DNA from 3 places in the Sporosarcina sp. P1 genome. Region 1 is predicted to be linked to each of the others. Evidence: riboswitches for the same ligand, from Rfam matches in the RefSeq annotation. Region 1 holds a riboswitch; each other region holds the start of a gene.
The links. Region 1 has a riboswitch for thiamine pyrophosphate ahead of CSV73_RS08390 (ECF transporter S component). Riboswitches for the same ligand answer to the same signal wherever they lie in the genome.
Positions count from the first base shown of each region.

Region 2: linked by a shared signal. The riboswitch ahead of CSV73_RS09280 (ABC transporter ATP-binding protein) and the one ahead of CSV73_RS08390 (ECF transporter S component) in region 1 are both predicted to bind thiamine pyrophosphate.
Region 3: linked by a shared signal. The riboswitch ahead of tenA (thiaminase II) and the one ahead of CSV73_RS08390 (ECF transporter S component) in region 1 are both predicted to bind thiamine pyrophosphate.

Region 1 covers NZ_PDYS01000006.1:88,997-97,211, forward strand. Annotated here, with positions in the region: gene CSV73_RS08380 (multicopper oxidase family protein) at 1-1,365, opposite strand, end outside; gene CSV73_RS08385 (exonuclease domain-containing protein) at 1,771-2,343, opposite strand; TPP riboswitch at 2,531-2,642, shown strand; gene CSV73_RS08390 (ECF transporter S component) at 2,725-3,294, shown strand; gene CSV73_RS08395 (ABC transporter ATP-binding protein) at 3,316-4,782, shown strand; gene CSV73_RS08400 (energy-coupling factor transporter transmembrane component T family protein) at 4,760-5,530, shown strand; gene CSV73_RS08405 (DUF6526 family protein) at 5,605-6,039, opposite strand; gene CSV73_RS08410 (dicarboxylate/amino acid:cation symporter) at 6,281-7,552, shown strand; gene CSV73_RS08415 (universal stress protein) at 7,609-8,019, opposite strand.
Region 2 covers NZ_PDYS01000007.1:131,928-140,142, forward strand. Annotated here, with positions in the region: gene CSV73_RS09255 (tetratricopeptide repeat protein) at 1-205, shown strand, start outside; gene CSV73_RS09260 (YARHG domain-containing protein) at 284-1,357, opposite strand; gene CSV73_RS09265 (S8 family peptidase) at 1,643-3,133, shown strand; gene CSV73_RS09270 (ABC transporter substrate-binding protein) at 3,200-4,240, opposite strand; gene CSV73_RS09275 (ABC transporter permease) at 4,237-4,989, opposite strand; gene CSV73_RS09280 (ABC transporter ATP-binding protein) at 4,986-5,753, opposite strand; TPP riboswitch at 5,841-5,938, opposite strand; cobalamin riboswitch at 6,079-6,266, shown strand; gene CSV73_RS09285 (DUF4430 domain-containing protein) at 6,389-8,215, shown strand, end outside.
Region 3 covers NZ_PDYS01000002.1:302,494-310,708, reverse strand. Annotated here, with positions in the region: gene CSV73_RS04450 (N-acetylmuramoyl-L-alanine amidase) at 1-304, opposite strand, end outside; gene CSV73_RS04445 (rhodanese-like domain-containing protein) at 507-809, opposite strand; gene CSV73_RS04440 (hypothetical protein) at 888-1,478, opposite strand; gene hpaB (4-hydroxyphenylacetate 3-monooxygenase, oxygenase component) at 1,635-3,074, shown strand; gene CSV73_RS04430 (nitric oxide synthase oxygenase) at 3,157-4,254, shown strand; gene CSV73_RS04425 (DUF3889 domain-containing protein) at 4,298-4,660, opposite strand; gene tenA (thiaminase II) at 4,730-5,425, opposite strand; TPP riboswitch at 5,517-5,619, opposite strand; gene CSV73_RS04415 (YheE family protein) at 5,786-6,223, opposite strand; gene CSV73_RS04405 (urease accessory protein UreD) at 6,884-7,708, opposite strand; gene ureG (urease accessory protein UreG) at 7,701-8,215, opposite strand, start outside.

The sequences.
Region 1 (8,215 bases):
TCTTTCATTCTCTTCAGGTTCTATCCCATTTCTCGAGAGTATTTTGAACTGTGTACCATGAATATGGAATGGATGAATCATTCCACCCATCATATCTTTCCTATTATAAATTTCCCATATCTCTGTTACGCCTTGCTTTTGTGTAAAATCTATTCTTTTTGAATCAAATTTCTTTCCATTGATTGTCACATGATCCATCATACCAAAGAGTTCAATATTCTTCGTAACCGGCATGTTTTTTTCTTCTTCCGTTACGGCAAAATCATTTAATTGCCCCAATGTTTGCGTACGATCTACTTCTTGATTTGACACATCAAACGGTAAAAGAATAGATCCATCTTCATTAATCAAAGACAAATCATCTGTAGAATTAAGTTGCGAGAAATCAATAATTATCTCCGCTCTCTCCGATGGCGTCAAAGTTACTTCATTCAATGTGACGGGGTCATTCAAGAAGCCTCCATCTGTCGCAATTTGAACAAATGATTCACCTGTATTCAATTTGAACGTAAAATTTCTCGCGTTTGATCCATTTAGTAAGCGTAGACGTACTTGTTCTTTTCCTACTGTTAATTCAGGATTTACTGTACCATTGACCAATAACGTATCACCTATCGTCCCATCTTCGTTCATTACCGCTTTATAATCTAATTGCCCTTGCTCATCGAAAATTCGGTCTTGGAAAACTAATGGTATATCGTTTTTTCCGTATTCTTTAGGGATTTCTAACTTGTCCGAATTAGAATCTTCAATATAAATCAGCCCTGCGAGTCCTTTATATACTTGTTCAGATGTCTTGCCCTCTGGATGAGGATGAAACCACAATGTAGCCGCCTCTTGTGTCACTTCAAATTCTATTAGTGCCTCTTCACCTGGACTTAGTGTTTTATGCGGTCCTCCATCTGCCTCACCAGACACTTCTAAACCATGCCAATGAAACGTTGTCTCCTCCTCTAATTCATTTATTGTTTTAATTTTAACGGTTTCACCTTTTTTAAATTGAAGAACCGGACCTAATAGATCACCGTTATATCCTAAAGTTTCTGTAGTCACACCTTCAAATATATTCACCTTACCTTTTTGCGCCTTAACAATATACTCAGTCCCCTCTGTCGTTTCACTAGTTAATAACGGTGGAATATATAATTCATTTTCACCTGTCGAGTCTTCTAAACGCACTACGTCATCATGGCTCATATGCCCGTTACCCATTGCAGAGTCACCCATCATGTGATGATTTCCTTCGTTGCTATTTTGATTCATCATGTGTTGATTGTTCTGTTCATTCGATTGTGCATCGTCACTACATCCACTGATCAGTATCGCACTCAGCAAAAATATACCCATTTGAATTTTTTTACTCATTTTCATATCCCCTTTGTCTAATTATTTCAAAAGTAGTATAGCAAAAATATATGAAAAAACTTTGCACATGAAAAGCTTTTAAGCGGCATCGCCCATATTCATTCATAGTTTTCAGTAGACCTATATTTCTCTTCGCTGATTCTTCTCTTTCGTTTTCATTTGTCTCCCATCTCTTCTATAGTCTTCAATAAACTTCCTAGCCATCTATATTTTAAGTATAGAAAAAGATTATGAAAAAGATGTGCAGATTGGTTTATACATAAGAATTCAGCATACTTCCATGACGTCTTTGTGTCATCATTCTATACTTTGATTTTGTTATAAGACTCACTTTCCCATGATTTAAACCTTAAACCATACAAAAAAGATGCCCGGTGAAGTATTCCCGGACATCATTCGCTACTATTAAAATCTTGATTTGGCTGGTTTCTTCATCGGTGCTTTATTCATCAAATAGGAGATGAATGTATCATCCGTCAGATTCGGATTGGACGAGTTCAGTAAGAGTGCTAGGTTTTTTGCATCGTCAAGTGCTCTGTGGGCATTATGCACTTGAATTCGGTGCGCTCTCAGCAATTGTTGCAGTTTACCGTTTTCAAAGCCGTAATTTTTCCATTTGATTTGTCTGACGGAGCAATACCAGTCCATATCGAGCGTTTCAGGTAATAGCCGGCTGACGAACCCCCTATCAAATGATGCGTTATGTGCTACTATACCGTCTGCTTGATCAAGTATTTTTAGAATTCTATCCATATCAAGCGACTTCCCTCTTACCATCTGATCGGTAATGCCCGTGAGATTCGTAATCGTCGGAGAAATGGAATAGAACGGTTCTTGAAACTCGCAATACTCATCAGCGACCCGAACAATACGGTTATTTTCATACTCTCCCAGCATAACGCCTAACTCGATCACTTCACTCGCCTCGGCACTCATACCTGTCGTCTCCACGTCAATAAACGCTATATGTTTTGTCATGTGAAAACTCCTTTTACACTCTATTTCCATTATATCGAGAATTTAATTATGAACATTTCTATCCTATTAGTATATCAGGATTTCAGTACAATATGTTCAATTTAAACTGCAAGCATTTTATTGAACATGTAGTCATTTCATAAGTTGCCACACAATTCAACGTGCTGTATACTAGGATTGCTTACATGATTGTCCGTCCGGGTGCTTGAGAGAATCAGGCTGAGATAGCAGATGAATCCACTGCTGACCGTTAATCTGATCTGGGTAATGCCAGCGTAGAGAGCGTGATCGATGGAATTATACAGGAATCTCTTTCCTTCCTCGGCCGTCTGCTCTTCAGACGGCTTTTTTGTATGAAAAAATAACAAGGAGTGGAAGAGTTTGAAAAAGTTAAAGTTCACCGATTTATTGATTACCATCATGATTGGCGTTGTGTTTGGCGTGCTGATGAAGTTTTGGGATGATTTATACACTGTCGTCAAACCGATCATGCCTGTCGCGCGTCAACTGCTTTACGGTATGTGGTTCATGGTCGGGCCGTTCGCCTTTTTATTATTACGAAAACCAGGTACTGCACTCATCGCAAGTATTGCAGGGGCTTCCTTATCTGCGTTTGCTGGTCATGGTATTGAAGTATTGATGTATGGACTCGCACAGGGTCTTGCTGCGGAATTATTGTTCGCTGCATTCCGTTATAAACGCTATTCTATTTTAATTGCTGGATTAGCAGGAATCGCGTCATGTCTTGCAAGTTTCGGACTTGATTTGGTTTATGGTTACGCAGCACTCGAAACATGGGCACTCATTGTAAAATACGGATTACGTGCAATCAGCGCATTCATCTTCACGGGTATTTTTGCTGTGCTCATTGTAAGAGCGCTAGAAGCAACAGGTGTGACGTCGCTCATTCGACCTGTTGATAAAAAAGAATATACGATGCTTGATCAGTAAAAGCGGAGGTATGATCCAACTATGAATAACATCAGCGTTACAGATTTACGACTGAAGTTTCCAGGAGAAGATGCTTTGGTCTTTAAAGACTTCTCCTTCTCTGTTCAGTCTGGCGAAAAAGTTCTCATGCTTGGTCCTAGTGGTTGTGGGAAATCCACTTTACTCCAAGTACTGAGCGGCATTATACCAAGCTCCATCGAACTGCCAATGAAAGCAACAGACATTCTGTTACCTGACTCATGGGGGTTCGTTTTCCAAGACCCAGACACACAATTCTGTATGACCTATGTAGATGAAGAACTTGCATTCGTTTTAGAGAATCTTCAAGTTCCGCGTGAAGAAATGGCACTTCTTATTGAAGAAGTGTTAAAGCGTGTGGACTTGCATTTGAAAGATGTCCACACGCCCATCAATGAAATGTCTCAAGGTATGAAACAACGGTTAGCATTGGCTTCTGTTTTATTATTAGAACCTGACGTGCTATTTCTGGATGAACCCTCTGCATTATTGGATCCGGACGGCACGCAACAGATTTGGTCTTCTATTAAAGAGGCAACCGCTGATAAAACTGTGATCATTGTGGAGCATAAAATCAATTTGATTGCTGACTGGGTAGATCGTGTTGTGTTGTTTAATGATCATGGCGTCATAATCGCAGATGGTTCACCAGCATATATTTTTGCAAACTTTCAAGAACAACTGAAACGATATGGTATTTGGTACCCAGGGGTATGGGAAGAATATAAAACATCTGATGCGTTTCAATTAATGATGATAAATCGTCAAGCCGTTTCATCACAAAAGAAAATTCAAATCCAGGACTTTCACGGCCATCGTGGTCAAATGGAGAAGATTTCTGCCAAACATGCGACTGTACAGGCCGGTGACTGGATTACAATTGTTGGCGAAAATGGTTCTGGTAAAAGTACATTACTTTTATCTCTCATGCAATTACTTCGGACTAGCGGTATCTATGAAGTGAACGGTGTACCCATTACGTGGAAAAAGAAGAAACGGCAACTCCCGCAAGGTCTGTCGCTCGTCTTTCAAAATCCCGAACTACAATTTGTGACGAACTCGATTACGGAAGAGTTAACCGTATCTTTACACGGCATGCCAAAAGATGATGCAGACGTATATGCGAAAGAATTGATGTGCTTATTTAACTTACCTGATTCTGTTTCGCGCCATCCTTACCAGCTATCTACGGGTCAAAAGCGTCGTTTGAGTGTCGCAACTGCTCTTACTCCTAGTACAGACATTTTGTTACTGGATGAGCCTACTTTCGGGCAGGATGCACGAAACACCTTCGCCATTCTTGAGAAGCTGGAACAATTGCGCACTGAAGGCATGACAATTTTGATGGTTACGCATGATACAGAAATAGTAGAAAACTTCGCTACTGCTGTTTGGACTGTAGTTGATGGTGTTGTGCATACGGCTAATGGAGTAGGAGGTGCGAAGAGTGTTCAATTGGTTCACACCTAAACGCGAAACCTGGTTATTCCGAGTCAATCCTGCGTTAAAATTTATCGTATTTTTTGCGTTCTTGATTATTACGCTCGTAAATCAAAGTTTATCTTTTGCTATCTCACAAGCTATTTTATATGGAATATTATTTTATGTATTTAGCGGTTATTCGCTGAAGAAACTTTCATTGCTTTCCATTCCGTTAGCTATTTCATTCCTATCCACTGGGTTGACCATGTTGTTGTTCGGTAAGGGTGAAGCGGTGATTTGGCAATGGGGGCTATTCAAGATTTCTGAAGAGAGTATTCAACACGCGCTTTTGCTCGGAAGTAAGTCACTTTCATTCGGCTTCGTTGGCTTTACGTTTATCTTAACTATCCAACCTGTACTATTCTTTTATGCTATGATGCAACAGTTTCGTCTGCCGTCCAAATATGCCTATAGCTTTATTGCAGCTTTTCGTTTAATTCCTGCTGTAACTGAAGAGCTACAAATTCGTAGGAATGCTTTAAAAGTACGAAATATCCAGTTTTCAAAAGGATTTAGAGGTTTCTATGAACGATTGCAGTCCTATACAGTTCCGCTATTTGCCCAAAGTATACGGCGCGCGCAACGCATTGCAGTTGCGATGGAAGCGAAACAGTATCAGATGGGTGCTGCAAGGACATATTATTATCCTACACGGTATACTGGGATAGATATGGTATTTTTACTTGTCATGATATGTAGTTTATCTTCAGCCTTTTTCCTATCAATATATCGATAATTAGCGATATATAATATGTAACCAACTTAAAAGAGAACACAGATCTAATTCAGATCCTGTGTTCTCTATTTTCATTACACACGCTGATGATCTGCTCTCCATGACTTTATAGATTTCTTAATTTCATCTGGTGACAGATCTTCCACTACTGCCCGATTCGCAAGCTCCACGTACTCTTCATCTGAAGCAAATCGTAATGCAATCCATTGTGATTTCGTCAATTGTGCAACTAAACGGTTACCCGTCAACATAAAGTAACGAAGCTGTTCCTCTGTGATGATTAATCGATCTTGCAAAGACAACGCATAAATCCGTGCGAGCATCCCTGGAATAATAGCAAGAACGATGACAGCGAATAATAGCAAAATCTGCATTGAAAAACCATGCTTTACAAATTGATAAATTCCATAGATCGCTGTTATCAAAAGCAATAGAAAGCTTAACGGTAACCAAATGTAATGTTGCAAAGGTGTCACCCGTGTATGATTTTCATACGATTGTTCTTTCATCTCGTCCCCCCCTTACATACCTATAGGGGTATCTTATATGATTTAATATTAGTTGTATACATAATTGCTCTTTCTTAAGATAGTTGTTTCAATTCATCATAATACCATTTGATCTTATTGAACAAGACTCAATAAAATTAGCGACTACTATACACTCTTGCAATAGTTAGAATTATTAGTATTGACAAAACATATATATTTCATTATATTAAACCTACTATATCAATAAGGATTTAAGGAGTTGTTTTCTATTAAACTTTCAACAAAAATCACAGTCGGTCTCGTGTTAGGTATTATTTTCGGGATTATTCTAAATATCTTTCTCCCGCAAGCAGTACCGCAATTGAATGAATACGTACTTTCTCCAATCGGTAAAATTTTCTTGAGCTTAATCCAGTTCGTAGTAGTACCCATTGTGTTTACATCATTAATTGTAGGTTTCTCTAGTATAGATCACTCTGAAAAAGTTGGACGGTTAACAGGGAAGCTATTGTTCCTTTATATCAGCACAAGCATACTCGCGCTTGTCATTGGTTATATCACGGCTTCAGTATTGAAACCCGGGAATATGGTAGATGGCTTAGGGGAAGTGGCAGCAGGAGAGGCAAAGGAAGGACAAGGTATTCTTGAATGGTTGATTTCGATAGTTCCTACCAATCCATTCGAAGCGTTCGCCACAGGGAATTTGTTGCAGATTATCTTCACGGCAATTATTGTTGTCATCGGAATTCGTATGGCTGGCAGTCAAGCAAAACCATTTCTTTCATTTGTAGAAAGCGTGCACACTATCGTAGAAAAGATTACGATGCTTGTTTTGAAATTGTCTCCAATAGGTGTTTTCGCCTTAATCAGTTCTGTAATTGCCACACAAGGTCTTGATATTGTGCAAAAATTATTTGTTTATATTTTAGGATTAATCTTAGCTTTGACACTGATGGCTATCGCTTACTTTGTTATTCTAAGCTTCCTACATGTGTCTCCAAAGCACTTCTGGAAAAGCTTCCAGCCGACATTCGGTATCGCATTCGGTACGGCTAGCTCTAATGCAGCATTGCCGGCCGCCATGGAAAATAGCAAAAAAGAATTTAAAATGAAAGAAGAGATTGCAGGTTTTGCGATACCTTTAGGAACTGCCTTGAAACGTGACGGTGCTTGCATTTTGCAGACATTCAATGCTTTATTCGTTGCTCAGCTATTTGATATCCAGCTGAGTGGCGCACAAATCCTAGCCATCATTGTCAGTGCACTTGTCGTGTCATTTAGTACAGCAGGTGTGCCAGGTGCAGGTATCATTATGATGTCCACTGTACTTGCCGCAGCCAATTTACCTCTTGCGGGTATTGCGCTTGTCGCTGGAGTGGATCGTTTGACTGATGGCTTCCGTACATTGTTGAACGTATTTGGCAACACAGCCAATGCTGTGATACTGGATAAGTGGGAAGGTAATTCTTCAATCACCGATATGAAAATGCAAAGACCAGAACCGGCATATGCCGACAGTAAAAGATCCTAAAAAAACTGCCGTAACATATCTGTAGGATACGCTACGGCAGTTCTGGTTTATATTGTTTATTTAATTATCGTCACAGAGCTATTTACATGTTTGATGACTTTTTGACTTACACTACCCATAACTAACTTCTTAAGTAATCTTAAACCGCGACTGCTTAGGATGAGATGATCGATATCATTCGCATTTACGTGTTTAATGATTTGCTGATGCGGATTCCCACGAAGCATTGTAACTTCCGCTACTATTCCACTATCATTTACTAATTTCAGTGCAGATTGCATCTTCTTCTTTTGATACATAGCAAGACTATGAGGACTTTGTTTTAATAATCGCTCATCTTCTTTATTGAAGTCGATCACATGGATCAATTCCAGTTTAGCTTCAGAAAATTGTTTCACTAACATGATTGCATAATCTGTTGCCCGTAATGCATTATTTGAGCCATCTACCGCCACAGCAATCTTCATGGTAATACCTCCTAAAACTGCTTCCCTCATTTTTTCAATGGGGATCTTCTCTTAGTTTCCGCCACCGATATATCATTCCAATCTCAAGTTGTATACCCTCTTCACGGATCATCTAGTCTAGTAATAAGTATCTGTTCTATCATTACAAAATCATTCTACCAATTACTCAACAAAAATCCAACTGCTTTTCTTATCC
Region 2 (8,215 bases), on a different contig from region 1:
GAATTATATGGAATCACCTTACCGAGAAGGGATTCGTCTTCAGGAAAGCCGTGCTTTGTGGCAGCTCGGTGAAGAGGCACAAGCGGTTTCGATTTTGGACGAATTGATCAACAAGCCCGATGAAGACTGGGTAACGTATGAAGCAAGGGCTATGAAGAAGTTTGTAGTAGAAGGCGAGAGTGGGGATGACGAAGAAGCTAGCTGAGTTAGCTTGTGACCGCGCTACACCACAAAAACAGGAGCAATCCACGAAGTCAGCTGACTTCGCGGGTTGCTCCTTCTTTCATTCTTGTGATTTAATCAACTCAATATTATGCTTCTCCCACTCGGTCATTTTTCCATCGAAGGATGGATTCGGTTTGTACCAAGACTGTGAGCCAAAGTAGTTCTGCAGTTCTTTTGATTTGAATACATAGCCGTGCCGTGCATAGATTTCATTGCGCGCTAAACGTAAATCATCCTTTGACAGTCCTTTTAAATCGGAAGTATCGAGGAAGACATCACCGCTGTACGAGATGATGAAATGGTCGTTTGAACCACCAGCTGGTACTTCTTTAATCACTTCTTTGACAATTACCGTTTCGACAGGTTCTTCTTTTACGACGTCGTTTTGCACGACTGGCAAATCGTTGTCGGTTTCTGTATTGGTTGCGATCGCCAATTCTTTGATCGAATCAAAAGCGAGATGAACCGATTGCTTCGCTCCGAATACGTTTGCTTGAATTTCTTCGCGCACGCTTTCATCATTCAAAGTGGTCGTCATTTTGATTGGATATATCCCTGCCATATACGGGCCAAATTCTGCTTGTTCTTTACTTTTTTTGATATAGCCCATCTCTGTATCATGAATTGACAGGACGGTTTCCTCCCCGATAGATTTCACTTTGAGAATATAGCCCGTCGGATTGATCGTATAGCGCGGGAAGAGGCCGAATCGTTTTCCTGTTATGCGCATGGAGAACATGCCTTCGTCGGTCTTTTCTTTTAAATTAGTTTCTACTACTTGAACGATAGAAGGGTTTTTTTCCACCAATGTAAGCAATGCTCCAATACTTTCTGCGTTGATTGAAATACGACTATCTTTCGGCACAATCAATTCATGCAAAGCATCATGATCCTGCTCGATCAGCGCTGAAATAAAGTGCTCAGTTGTTGCCTTACGACCGTATTTGGTTTCCATAGCGTAATAGCTTGTAATCGCGACTAGCACAATAGCTAGTAATAAAACCGGGTACACTGGTGTTTTCAGTAACGACCGTTTTTTATTGGAATAGCGTGATGCCAGAAATGCTTTGCAGTGTGTGCAGTACTCTTGCTGTTTTCTATTCATTTCATTACATATCGGACATTTTTTCATATAAATTCTCCTACTTCATGCTATGGCTCTCTCTTTTAAAATGAGTATAGATACCAATGTAGTCAAGATTATACTATGACTGACGGGATTATTCTAGACGTAAGGCAGGTAGTGGCATAAAGGAAGTAGGGCGTAGAGTATTTAGGAAAGTGGGTTTCTCAAAATACCTCATGTAAAGTAGTCCTATCTAACGTATAGGATGTATGAAGATGGTAAATGGTGAGTTATAATGGTTTAAAAGAATCCCATATTGCTAAAGTGTGACAGGGAAGAAAAGAGGGTCGAATGAAAAGGCAGCATCATCTACTTTTGATTATATGCATTGGATGGATGGCGGTATTTGGTTTACAAGAAATAGTCAGTGCGGAAGTGATTTCAAATGAGTTACTGGTAGAGTATGAAAATAATCGCCAAACGTTTTCTATAGATGAAAACTTATCGGGTGTAGAAAACCGCGAAACTATTACAGACGAAGTGGAGTTATGGAGCTTTACAGATTCTGCTGAGATGCTTCTGATGAAGGAACAACTTCTCGAAGATCCAAATGTTTTACATATTGAACCGAATTATGAGCGCTCTTCACATGTCGTATTCAACGATCCTCTTCTTGTGAAGCAGTGGTGGATTCCACAACTAAAGCTGCAGTTGATGTGGTCTAGAGTGCAAGAGCAAAAGAAAAATACCGTCGTAGCCGTCATTGATTCTGGTATTGATCTATATCATGAAGATTTACAAGGGCGAATACAGCCAGGCGGTTATAATTTTTACGCAGATAATACGAATGTTCAGGACGTCAACGGCCATGGAACCGCAATCGCAGGCGTCATTGCGGCTAGGGCTGGGAATCATCTAGGGGTAGTGGGAATTACAGGAATATATGATACCAAAGTATTGCCGTTGAAAGTCTCGCATCTAAACGGGCTCAGTAAAGTGTCAGATAGTATCCAAGCGATTGATTACGCCATCAAGAAACAAGTCGACGTGATCAACATGAGTTACGGAAGTAGCCAAGCTTCCCAATTGGAGGAAAAAGCGATACAGCGTGCAGTGGAATCGGGTATTACGGTCGTTGCGTCTGCAGGAAACGATGCAATGGAGGGAAATTCCATCATGTTTCCTGCATCCTACGCTTCTGTAATTTCAGTGGGGGCAATAGAAAGAGATAATCAGCGCGCTTACTTTTCAAACTATAACTCTCACGTTAGCTTAGTTGCTCCAGGTGCGGCAATCTATACAACAACAATTAATAATAGCTATAAGTCAGTCAGTGGAACTTCTTTTTCAGGACCTATGGTAGCAGGCGCAGCGGCGTTATTGAAATCTATAAAGCCCGAAGCGACGCCCACTGAGATTAGACGGTTACTTGAAACGACCGCGACAGACTTAGGGGCGCCGGGAAAAGACATTCATTTCGGTGCGGGATTAGTTAATATAGAACGACTTAGCAACGCATTGCTGAATGAATTTAAGGGCGATTTTCCTGAACTGCATGTACAACCAAATAAGGTATTCAAAATCAAGTTCACTAGTGCATTGCTACTGGAAGAAGACTATGCTCGACATATTTACATTACCCGTTCGCCAAATAGCACAGAACGTATCGAAAGTTTTACAGCGAAAGTGGATCCTTTAAATAGTAAGCAATTATTCATTACACCAACTACTGAATGGCCACAAGGGGTTCATTATTTACGTGTGGATCAAGGTGCGCAAAATAAGAATGGAGTTGCGATGAAGAAGTCATTTGCTGTGAAGTTTACCGTACTGCCTCACTAATCGCATATCATCAAAAAGGCTATTGCGATTAGTCATGGAGACTCTCGCAATAGCCTTTTGAGTATGTTACTTCGTTAATTTAGAGAACATTTCTCCCGTATTGATATCTAAGATCATCTCATCCACTTCAGGTTTCGTCTTGATCATTTCCATTTCATGTAGCCAGTCCCGTACTTCTTCCCAAGATGTTTCATCCAGCGTGCCAAATGCTTTACCATCTGTATCCATCTTAGGTAATAACACTTGTAAACTTTCCGTTTCGATTGCTTTGTCTAACGGGAAGTTGGCTTGATCTTGGTTGTTCAGCAAGAGGTCGAGTGCTTCTTCGGGCTGTTCTACCATAAATTCATAGCCTTTTTGAGCTGCTCGCCAGAAAGCCTGGATGGCGTCTTGTTCTTTATTCCATGTATCATCACTCGTCAACAACACGATTTCACTATAATTCGGCACGCCATAGTCTACTGGATTAAAGTAGCGCGTTTTGAATCCTTTCGAGTCCATAACAGGCACTTCGTGGTTAATAAATGTTCCTGTCACGGCATCGACGCGTTTTGAAACGAGTGAAGATTCCAATTCAAATCCAACATCGATCATATTCACTTTGTCATAATCGCCACCGTCATTCGTTACCATCGTTTTAATCAGAGATTCGTTCAGTGGAATTCCAGGATAGCCAACTGTTTTGCCTTCAAGATCTTTAGGTGATTGAATCGAGCTTTCTTCCAACATGACTGTGTAATTAAGCGGCTCACGTACGATGGAGGCAATCGCTTTAACCGGAATATTTTCATTTGCTTGCGCTAAAATGACGTCCGGTTGGTAATACAATCCAAGTGTCACTTTACCTGCTGCGGTCAAGTTCATTGGGTCGGTCGGATTGGCAGGGAATTGAATGTCCACTTCCACGTTTTCTTCATTAAAAAATCCTTTTTCTTGCGCAACATATATATAGCTATGTACGGCATTCGGATACCAGTCGAGCATAATGCTGACTTTTTTCTTTTCATTGTTCGGTGTCTCTTCTTGATTGGCAGGGGTTGTATCATTTGTACATCCAGCTAGAAGTAGAAGAAGACACGTGATGCTAAGGAACAGACGTTTTTTCATTGATGATTCCTCCATTGTAAAAAGTATTTTTCTATTACGACAACGAGTAAAAAGAAGATAATGCCTACTGCCGAAAGCAAGACGATCGGTGCGAATACAGCAGCACTATCAAATTGCGTCATCATTCTTCTGCTGAAATATCCAAGTCCTGCCTGCGCGCCTAACCATTCTCCAATGGCCGCACCAATTACGCTAAGTGTGACCGCCACTTTGAGTCCAGAGAAGAAAGATGGCAAAGCGGAAGGTAGGTCTAGCTTATAGAAGATATCTTTGGCGGATGCGCCCATTGTCATCATTAACTCACGTAAGTTCTTATCTGACGAGCGTAAGCCGTCGAATACGCTGACGGTGATCGGGAAAAAAGTGATCAGGACGGTGACTGCGACTTTACTCCAAATGCTGTAGCCGAACCACAAGACAAAAATCGGTGCAAGCGCAATGACCGGAATCGTTTGCGACGCGATCAAAATAGGGTAAAAAGCTTGCTCAATTGGTTTCTTACTATACATCGCAATCGCTAGTGTGGATCCGATGATGATCGAAATCGATAAGCCGATCAAAATAGTTAAAGCAGTCGGAGGTAAGTGATGGATAAACAGCTCCGTTTTCAGCTCCCATAATCTGATCAGAATCGCTGAAGGGGACGGGAAGAGGAAGCTTTTGTCGTAAAGTCGTGCTGCGATTTCCCATATGCCAAGAAGGATTGCAACGAGAAGTATAGACCAACTATACGAAGTCATCTTCTTCATAGCCGCGCCTCCGAACGAAGCTCGTTAATCAGTTGCTCTTTCAGTTCCATCAGTTCCGGTCGTGCCAAGTCCCGCATAGTGCGTGGTCGGCTGAGAGGCACGAAGACTTCGCGAATCGCCTGTACCGGTTTTTCAGCAAGTACAAAGATGCGATCGGATAGGAATAAGGCTTCGTCAATATCATGTGTGATGAAGACAATCGTTTTATCGAGCTTTTGCCATTGATCGATTAGCCACTCTTGCATCGTCAGCCGCGTAATCGCATCTAGTGCGCTAAATGGCTCGTCCAATAATAAAATATTTGAGCCAGTCAGGATTGTGCGCAAAAAAGAAACACGTTGTCGCATCCCGCCTGATAAGTTTCCAGGATAGGCGTTTTCTTCTCCTGCCAGTCCGAAGTCAGCAAGTAACTGGATGATTTCATCGGAAGAAGGTTTACGTTTTTGAAGCTCTACAGGTAATTGAACATTTTCAAGAATCGTCCGCCACGGCATGAGTAAGTCTTGCTGCGGCATATAGCCAACCTTGCCTAACCGCTTCGTTGTCACTTCTCCGTCCAATAAAATCTGTCCACTGTCAGGGTTCTCTAGGCCAGTGATGAGTCGAAATAACGTGCTTTTGCCATAGCCGCTTGGTCCAATGATGCTAACGAATTCGCCTTCCTTCACGTGCCAGTCAACTTGATCGAAAATAACAGTTGGTTTCGAAGCTTTCGTTGCTTGATAATGAAAAGAGACATTAGTAAACTCTAAAACTTTATTCATCATATTCTTACCACTTCTCATTTCTTAAAAAAATTCACACAAAAAAACCACTTCTCTATGCGAAGCGGTTGCATAGTACGGATAAAATCCGTCATATGTCCACTTCCCTCCGCTAGCATTATCTAGAGCAGGTTCAAGGGTTAAGGCGAACGCCTCTCTCAGCAAAAGCACCCCTAGTGTTTATCCATCTCTTATCGTTACATAGTCTGAAAAGATAGTCAAGATAGCGTTTAGAGAAATCGGTATAGGATAGAAGCCTGTAAATAGATGAACCGTCAAATATTACGCTATTGCAATTGTTATGTCGACTCCTTATGATAAAGAGGAGTTTATAGCGTATTTTGGTGTCTTGCTAGTTTGCAAGACTTAAAAAGGAATCAGGTGAAAATCCTGAACGGTCCGGCCACTGTAATTGGAAAGTGACTTCAGACAACCACTGGTATTCGTACTGGGAAGGTTGAAGTTGCGTTGGTATCCAAAAGTCAGGAGACTTACCATAATACGATGCTTACAACCTTCCGGAAAAAGGTGTGTATGTGGTGTTGTATTAGGTATGTCTAAACACGCATCCATCCATCCTAGTCTCTTTCCGGAGGCGGGATTTTTTTATTGAAAAAAATAGGGGGTAGGAGTCGTTGAAGAAAGGTAGTCGAGTAAGCAAGACGTTTTCTGTGTTAGTAAGCTTGTGGTTGATGTTGTCGTTTGTAACTCCGACAGTACAAGCCGTGGATACAGGAGTAGAGAAAACAGAAGGAACAGTTGAAGAGCTGGCAAATGTAAACACTACTGCGAATCATACTCCGGCTATACCAGAAGTTATTCGTACGGTAGACGAGATGCTAGCGGATACGTTACGTTTTTATGAAGTAGAGAGATATAATAAGGATAATTTCAGATGGGGTATGCCGGGAATTAGTTGGACGGAACTGGTTGGATTGGGCGCATCTAGTTCGCAATTAATTGATGGTACAGCACGATTACCAGAGTGGATTACTAAAGATCCAGAATTAAATAGTGACGAGTCAGATACAGACCATATCCGTTATATCTTTGGTTTGCTGGCAGTAGGGAAGGATCCAACTACTGCGTGGGAAACGAATCGTAATCTGTATGCAGAGTTAGCGGCACAACAAAAAGCAGATGGATCAATTGGTCCTATAAATAAACACGCCTGGGCGATGCTCGCTTTAGATACAGGTATGAAGCGTGGGCAGGACGTAGGAACATGGAATGCTGAAGCGAAAGAAAAAGCGTTACAACATTTGTTAAAGCAAGAAAAGGAAAAGGGTGGATTTTCTCTTTCATTAAACGTACAAGACAAAGCTGATCCCGATATGACAGCGATGGTCTTATTGGCACTAGCAAATTATCAAGATGATAGTGCGGTGAATACAGCCATTGAACGAGCAAAACACGTCTTACGCGAACAACAACTGGATACAGCTGGCTGGGGCGCTTGGGGAGAAAACTCCAACAGTATTGCGACTGTCATTTCAGGACTGGTTGCTTCAGGAGAAGACGTTACATCTATCGAATGGCAAAAAGATGGGAAATCACCTGTAGATGCATTAAGCAAATTCCAAATGAAAAATGGAGCATTTGCATTCACTTTACCAGCCGATCAATGGGTCAATACGATAGCTGTCGAACAATCTTTAATTGCACTACAAGAAATTAAAACGGGTAAATCTGTCTGGCAACAATTTTCTGAAGAAGAAACTATAGAGCCACCAGTACATCCAACGAATATTACATTTTCCGTAGAAACACGAACAATGAATATGGGGGATATTATTAGCCCAAAACAGTTGGAAATTGAGTCGGGGGATACGGCGTTCACGGTACTACAACGTGAAGTAGAAAGTGGCTCAATACCATTCAAATTTACTGGTGTAGGTCCAACCCTATACGTGAAAAGCATTAATAATGTAGCGGAATTTGATGGCGGTCCGCTAAGTGGCTGGATGTATTCAGTCAATGGTGAGTTCCCGCAGTATAGTGCTGGAATTTATGAATTAAAGAAAGATGATATTTTACGTTGGCAGTATACAACGAACTTGGGAGCAGATCTAGGAGATAACTGGAATCCTACACCGAACCCTGATCCAAAACCTGAACTCTCGGTCAAAACACCTGAAAATGTAAAAGCGACAGTTACAGATAGGAAGCTTCAAATTCAAGTGAAAGATGAAAAGACTGGAGAACTGCACCCGGCAAAAGTAGAAAAAACAGAAGTGGTTGACGGAAAGATGATCGTTCAAATCGGGGAAGCGGGTAAAGTGCTGGATGCAGTTGAAGGTCTCGAACTGTCTTCAGAAATACTGCAAGTTGTAGTGATCGAAAATGATCAACCCTATACGTATTTCGATTCTGAAAATGAAGTTCAAACGATGAAAGAGTGGACTATCACGTTTTCAGATACATTACAACATGATGCTGCGAACTTAGAAAAAGTAGTCGTG
Region 3 (8,215 bases), on a different contig from region 1:
ACGTCTCGGATGGTGCATGTTCCGCTACTGCATCCCCGCTTTTCTCTCTCGTCATTTCTACGGTTGCACCTTTTTTCTTCAATAGTTTACTTACTTCATGGGAGATGTTTAACGTAATATCTTTTTCAACGAGTTCGCCTGCCGAAGCACCTCCGTCTTCCCCACCATGCCCAGGATCAATTAAGATGCTTACACCACCGAGTTCTGAGGGCAGAAAGAATCCACGATCAGATGCTTTGACACCGTATAACACTCCACCTAATGAGAAAATTATTAGCAACCCTGTCACAAGCCACTTTTTCATACAGACACCCCTTTTTCTTTCACTATACGCTTGGACTTTTGAGGTTATGTCTACGCAGTAGCAGATGGATGAATTAGAGGTTTGAATACTGAGGCATGCCGAGAAGACATAGAATTTGATAGGTTGAAAGCATCATCGCTCTGTACACAAAAAAGCTGTCGTAAGAAGTTTTCACTTCTTACGACAGCTTTGGTTTAGCTTGTTATTTCGTTTCGCCTTCCCATGCGAGCATACCGCCTACCATGTTGGTTACGTCAAAGCCTTCGTCTGCCATAAGCTCTTGTGCACGTCCGCTTCTACCGCCTGAACGGCATACAAGGATGTAAGGTGTTTCTGTATTCAATTCGTGCATTTCGACAGGTAGATTGCCGAGGGCAATGTGTTCTGCACCTGGAATCATACCTTCTGCTACTTCGTCATCTTCACGCACGTCGATGATATTCAATTCTTTACCGCTTTCCAATTGCTCTTGTACTTCTTTTGCAGTTAATTCTTTTAAAGTCATGAGTGGCATCCTCCAAAGTGTGTAATGTACTCTTATTCTATCTTGCTCGGTCAATCATTGTCTATTGAAATGAACTAATTAGCGTTGCTGTAACTCTTTCATAGTATGGCCACGGTTTTCCCATAATCTAGTCGTGTCCGCTATTTCGACAATCGCAGGGATATAGCGCTCAGATTCTTTAATAGGCAGTTCCAGACGGGATATAAATAAGGACAGTTCCATCATGAAATCACCACCACTTACTTGCAAATTATATACTAGTTCTGAGACTTCTACGTCTACATTCAATTGATCACCGAAATCTTCTTTCAACATGTTTTTCAAATTTAATTGCTCCGGTGTTTCTTGTACGTACTCTTCGTCAATGAAACACAGTAATTCTTCTCTTCTAGGTATATAATACGGCTTTCCAGCTGCAGTTTGTCTTAGGTTTTCCTTCTCAGCTTCTTCGCTTGTCGCTTCAGCCACAAATTCGTTTGATTGAATATAGACGAAGCTCTCTTCTAGTTTTTCTTTCACTTGCTTACTTCGCAAAAAACTTTCCACTTCATCCAGTGAAATGTTTTCTTCGTTTTGATTAGTGTAAATTTCAATAACTTTTTCAATAGGCACTATCCCATATAGATTTGTGCACGCTACAATATACTTCATTACCAATTCTTTATCCATCATATGCACACCTTTCGCTGATCCGAATACATTCCCGATGTACTCCTTCTGTATTGTATCAAAATTATCATCTATTGTTCTGACCTAGAACTTTTTTGATCATCCATGAAGGTGTCATAATATACTATATCAACTTGAAAATTCAGGAGGAATGGTATGGGTGCTATAAATGGCAACGAGTTTGTGCGTAGAATGGATGAGCAGAACGCGGAGATTTGGCTCGATGGAAAACAATTGAAAGGTCCTATTTCTAAACATCCGGCATTTAAAGGACTTATAGAAACAAAGGCCTCTTTGTATGATTTACAATTGTCACCTTCACATAAGGCTCTTATGACATACGCTTCACCAGTCACAAATGAGCGCATTGGACTTTCGTACTTACAACCGAAAACCAAAGCGGATTTGCGCAATCGCAGAGTTATGACAGAGGAATGGGCAAGACTTTCTTGCGGCTTACTTGGTAGAAGTCCGGATTACCTCAATACGGTGATTATGAGCTTTGCCTCTTCTTCCGCTCACTTGCTCGGCAAGGAAAACTGCTTTCCAGAACATATTCAAGCGCTTTATGAACGAGCACGAGAAGAAGATCTATCCTTTACTCACACCTTCATCACGCCACAGGTCAATCGATCTCAGGCTGCCTTTACTACGTCAGATGAACCGATCTCCGCCAAGATTGTAGATAAAACAGCAGCTGGACTCATCATTAAAGGAGCTAAACTACTGGCAACACAGGGCGGCGTGACGGATGAGGTATTGGTATTCAGCACGCCTTCATTTCTTGGGGATTCTGATGAAGCTTTCGCCTTTTCAATACCTTCCCGTACAGAAGGTTTACGTTTTCTCTGTAGGGAATCATTTGTAGGGGGGAATTCCACATTTAATTACCCACTGAGTTCGCGATTTGAAGAGATGGATGCTGTAGTTGTTTTCGATAATGTTCTCGTCCCGTGGGAGCGTGTATTCTTTCATCACAATAAGGAAGTAGCTTCAGAATTTTTTTCAATGAGTTCATTCCATCCGTTCGCCACACATCAAGTCATTACGAGACAGATCGTCAAAACAGAGTTCATGCTGAATTTAGCAGAGCAACTCGTCCAAATGATTAATGTAGCCGAATATCTCCATATTCAAGAAAAACTATCTGAGATAATTATTGGACTCGAAACAATGAAAGCATTACGAGATAAATCTGAGGCCGATGCATCACTCGATCAATGGGGAAATATGTGTCCAAGTGCAATACCACTTCAAGTAGCTAGCAATATTTTTCCGAAAGTCTACCCGCGTTTCAGTGAGATCATTCAGCTAATCGGAGCGAGTGGGATGATTGCGTTACCTACCGATAAAGATTTCCAATCTCCTATTCAACTTGATCTCGAAAAGTACCTACAAGGTGCTACGAAAACCGCGTTGGAACGTGTGCAACTATTTCGGTTAGCTTGGGATTTGACAATGAGTTCGTTCGGCACAAGACAAACACAATATGAGCGGTATTTCTTCGGGGATCCGGTACGCTTATCAGGTCATCTATACCGATCCTATCCGAAAGACGCAGGTCAGGAAATGATACGCCGTTTACTTTCCTATTAAATGAAAAGTCAGTAATTCGCCGAAATTATTGCGACTCATTATATTATTCACATGCTACACTCTGTATATGGAGTTGATGATTATGGTGCTATCTGTAAATCGTATTGAGCTCTTCCAAGAAGCAATCCAGTTTATCCATAGTTGTTATAATGAACTAGGAATTTCTCAAGAGGAACAACTCATGCGCGTCAAAGAAATTGAAGAAGAGATTATCCAAACGGGAACGTACACTCATACACAATCCGAACTGACACATGGCGCGAAAATGGCTTGGCGAAACAGTAATCACTGTATCGGACGATTATTGTGGGAAACGTTGGAAGTATTTGATGAACGACAAGTCACTACTGCTGAAGATGCATTTGAAAAATTGAAGCATCATGTGGATTATGCAACGAATGATGGAGATATTTGTTCAACGATTACCGTCTTCGCCCCTCGGGTACAAGACAAAGACCCTCTGAGGATCTGGAATCATCAATTAGTTCGTTATGCTGGATACGAGGATGGAGCTACAATCATTGGCGACTCTGCATCCATTGAGATGACCAAGTTGTGTGAACGTCTGGGATGGCGAGGGAACAAAACACCTTTTGATGTATTACCACTTGTCATTCAAGAGTTTGGGAAATCTCCACGACTCTTTGAACTACCGAAATCATCAGTAAAGGAAGTACCTATCAGTCATCCCGAAATTAAAGGAATTTCCGAGTTAAATACAAAATGGTATGCCGTTCCGATCATTTCCAATATGCGTCTTGATATCGGTGGAATTGAATATCCTATGGCACCATTTAACGGCTGGTATATGGGCACAGAAATTGGAGCACGTAATCTTGCAGATGCGGATCGTTATAATCTTTTGCCGTCTGTCGCCAAACTGATGGGGCTAAACACAAAATCCAATCGTTCTCTTTGGATAGACAAAGCACTTGTGGAGTTGAATATAGCTGTTCTACATTCCTACGAGAAGGAAGGTGTCACACTTGTTGATCATCATACCGCAGCGAAGCAATTCAAATCGTTCGAAAAGAAAGAGCGGAGTGTTGGAAGAAGAGTGACAGGTAACTGGGTATGGCTCATCCCACCACTGTCACCTGCTGCCACGCATGTTTATCACAAGCGGTTTGCCAATGACATTATGACACCCAATTTCTTTTATCAGAAAGATCCCGAATAAACCAACGCCCCTGTGCCATGTTATATGGTATAGGGGCGTTTTTTTAGTGAACAGGTATTTCTTGAAAATCAATGCGAATAAATTTACCTGTTTCAGTTGAATAGGTGACAGTCACTATCACACCGAATTCCCGTTCTTCCTCTTTTAGCCAAAGTTGAAATTTTTCCAGGTTTGTAACTTTTTTTGAGTCGGTTGCGATATGCAAGTAATCCTTGATATCTGCATGAGGATATTTAAGCATCGTTTGCTTGATCGCAAGCCTTGACCATTTGGCGTATGCCGGTACTTCAACTTTACTATGTGCAGCAGCTGGCGCATCACTAGTACCCCACCCACTTGTCCATAATACTCCAAGTGCCAAACCTACTTTCGCTAAGATGGCGCACACCTCCTTTGGAAATAGCATGCGCTGTTTCTACCCATTCGATTCTAAATAAAAAACATCCAACTATGTTAGTCGGACGTTTATTGTGTATTACTTTGTAATCATCTGTTCTTCCTGCACACCAGGCCACATCTGTTTCGTATACGCCATGTCCCAGAACATATACTCATAACGAGTCGTATTAAGGAAAATCTCTTCTAGCCTCGCTAGTTCCGATTCAGGTTTACCTTCTGCAGTTTCATCCATTAATTCTAAGCACCAAGTAGCCAACTCACCAAAGTCCTCCGATGAATACATGCGAATCCAGTCACCATACAATGGATGATCCAACGCTCCTGGTAACGCAGCAAGCTCTTTGCCTATCTCCCAGTAACTCCACGCACAAGGCAATAATGCAGCGACTACTTCTGCTAAAGAACCGTTTTGACTAACATGTAGCATATAGTGCGTATACGCTAGGACAATTGGAGACGGCTTGGCATTCTCGAGCTCTTCTTCGGTAATGCCAAAGCGCGCCGCATATTTACGATGAAGCTCCATTTCTGTGTTTAATGTGCCGTTAAGCAACGCAGCGAATTTCCCCATCATCTCTACATCGGTCGCTTTCATAGTGCCTACAGCAAACACTTTCGCATAATCAATTAAGTATAAATAGTCTTGCACCATATAAAATCGAAAATTATCCGGATCCAACGTCCCATTTCCAATTTCTTGGACAAACGGATGACTATGATTCTGTCTCCAAATCGGTAATGTTTTCTCTAATAAACGCTCAGTGAACTTCATGTATACTCTCCCCTTTTTTCTTAATAAATGAAAAAACCACTTCTTGACCAGAAGTGGCGGAGAGACGTCACAAAGCACTTAACTAAGCTACGTAACATCTGCACCACTTCCTTACGCCGGTATGAACCGGATCAAGTTAAAGGGTTAAAGCAATATGCTTCTCTCAGCTCAACAGAGCACCCCTAGCGGTAACAACTATTTCATTTGTGTATCCATTGTAGTCATATCTTGTCGGAAAGGTCAAACGAATTGAGAGTACTTGTTGCACTACATACAACACTTCCATTGGCAACAGATCTTAAATAGATCTTTTCCAATCGACTACATCTATTTCGGCAGATTTCATGTAGTGTCCATTCGTTATTCTAAATGTTCGTTTAGCTTCTTCTGAACATCTTCTTCTATTTTTTTCACGCGCTCTTCTTTTAGTTTACGTCGTGGTTTAGGATGAAACCACTCAACTTCGCCATTAATAAATGTGCCTTTAAATTCTTCGCCTTGAATCTTCAATTTAAATAACTGAAGTGGCCGAGTTTGATTATTGCTAATCGAACGTTCGATCTCAATATCATCCGCTTCATTTCTAATCCCTTGCTCGGATAACAGTTCCAAAACTTTATCCTCTATGGCATTTACTTCTTCTTCACCAACGTCTTGCTTAGGGTGTGGATTAAGCCATTGGATTTTACCATCATGATAGTCTGCTTTGTAATTGCGACCTTCTATGATGAGCTTAAACTGAATTCGCTCGTACTGCCTGTCTTCAAAAACTTTTTCCACTTCAAAGTCATCTACCACAGGAAACACCTCCAAAAATAGTATCCATTCTTTTTTTATTAAATAGCTCATCTTACTTCATCAACAATACTAATTCAAGCAACCTAGCCCATAGTTTAATTTCCCATTATTTTTGCTACTTATAAATTCCTTATCATACTGAAATTTAAATTCAAATATATCTCAGCAATAGTTTGTTGTCAAATCAATTCATGTTCTGACATATTTTATGGAATTCGGAAATACGGTTAAAAAATTGGTGATCACAGTCATCTTACATGTCGTCTACTCAATTACTCCTTTGTTCCTTGCAAAGAATGCCAAATATACATTTGTATAACGATCTATTGTAGCCTCTGTTAATCCACTCGAGTGTTGGAGCCAATACACCCAAAAACTCCTATAATTTGCTTAGTTTGACGGAGAGGCCAAAGCCCATAAAATGCCGCAGCTCGTATGTATAATAATACCCTAATTTCTGTGTTTCAATCATCGGAAATGACACTCTACCTATTTCGCTTGTCTGGTACCTTAGTTGTTCGAACACACTCCAATCTGCGAACTTCAAATCATATTGAATTATAAAATCTTCTTCAATACTATTCATACATAGTAATTTGTATAGTACTAACAAAATTCTTAGAAAAAGCCCGACAACTCTTTTGAATTGTCGGGCTGTCTTTAGTACTTCCTTAAAAAACTTGGTTTCGGTTGATTCCATTCATCGCTAATCACGTGGTGGCAGACTGAAATAATCCGTTCTATAACTTGTGTATAGTTTGCCAATATGCGAATAGTGAAGCCCGGAACAGTAAGCTTGGATAATCCAAATGCAAATTCTCCAGTCTCATGTTGAATCGTTTCATATAATCGATCCAATAGCGCATCACTCGTTTTTTCTCCAACGACAATTAACGAACCTAAATGTGTATATCCTTCCATAAATCCTAACTCATTCATGTCTTGGGATGCTGGATGAAGTTTAATATGATCAAAGACAACAAGTTGACCTTCCATATAAATCTCCGTTTTCAAACGGAGCATGTCGTAGCTGAATTTTCTTCCTTCCGGTGACCAACCTGGAGTCAATATATCAGAATACAGAAAAGTTGCTCCCTTTTCCATATACACACTATTTTTCTGATAACAACTGGCATCTTCGTATGCAATCAGTGCATCGGGTAAGTACTCTAAATAACTGTCTTTTTTCAGATGAAAGACGGTCTCTTGGTATACTTGCTTGGTCGGCGTTTTATATACTTTCGTCGCTGACTGAGTCGTCAACGTTAGCATTGCCTGTTCACCCAGTGTGACTTTCATTTGATACCGATCACCATCTAAATAACCACCGCCAGGATTCAATAAGTAATAGCATGGATAACTATTCTTATTGAAATAGACGGGACGCATTACTTTAAATGCGCCTTGAAAGTAGACACTTTTCGCCACGGAGCGGCCTAGCCGATTTTCCATGACGAGGTCAAGAACACCTGTCCATTCAGACATCTTGTCCTAGTCCTTTTAACAACGCATGCTTCCTGACCCACTCTACTACTTCATCTAGTCCCTGATCATCTTTTAAATTAGTAAAAAAGAACGGTTTATTCCCTCTAAATATTTTCGTGTCAGATTCCATTACCTCAAGTCTTGCCCCGACATATGGTGCCAAATCTGTTTTGTTAATAATAAACAAATCAGATTTAATCATTCCTTGTCCACCTTTACGTGGGATTTTTTCACCTTGCGCCACGTCAATTATATAAATGGAAAAGTCTACGAGTTCCGGACTAAACGTAGCTGCTAGGTTATCGCCGCCACTCTCTACAAAAATCAACTCGACGTCGGGATGCTTTTCCTTCAGTTCATTAATTGCTGCGAAGTTCATCGAGGCATCTTCACGAATCGCCGTATGTGGGCAGCCTCCTGTTTCCACACCTACAATACGGTCTTCAGGAAGAATACCGTTCGCTACTAAAAATTTAGCATCTTCTTTCGTATATATATCATTAGTAA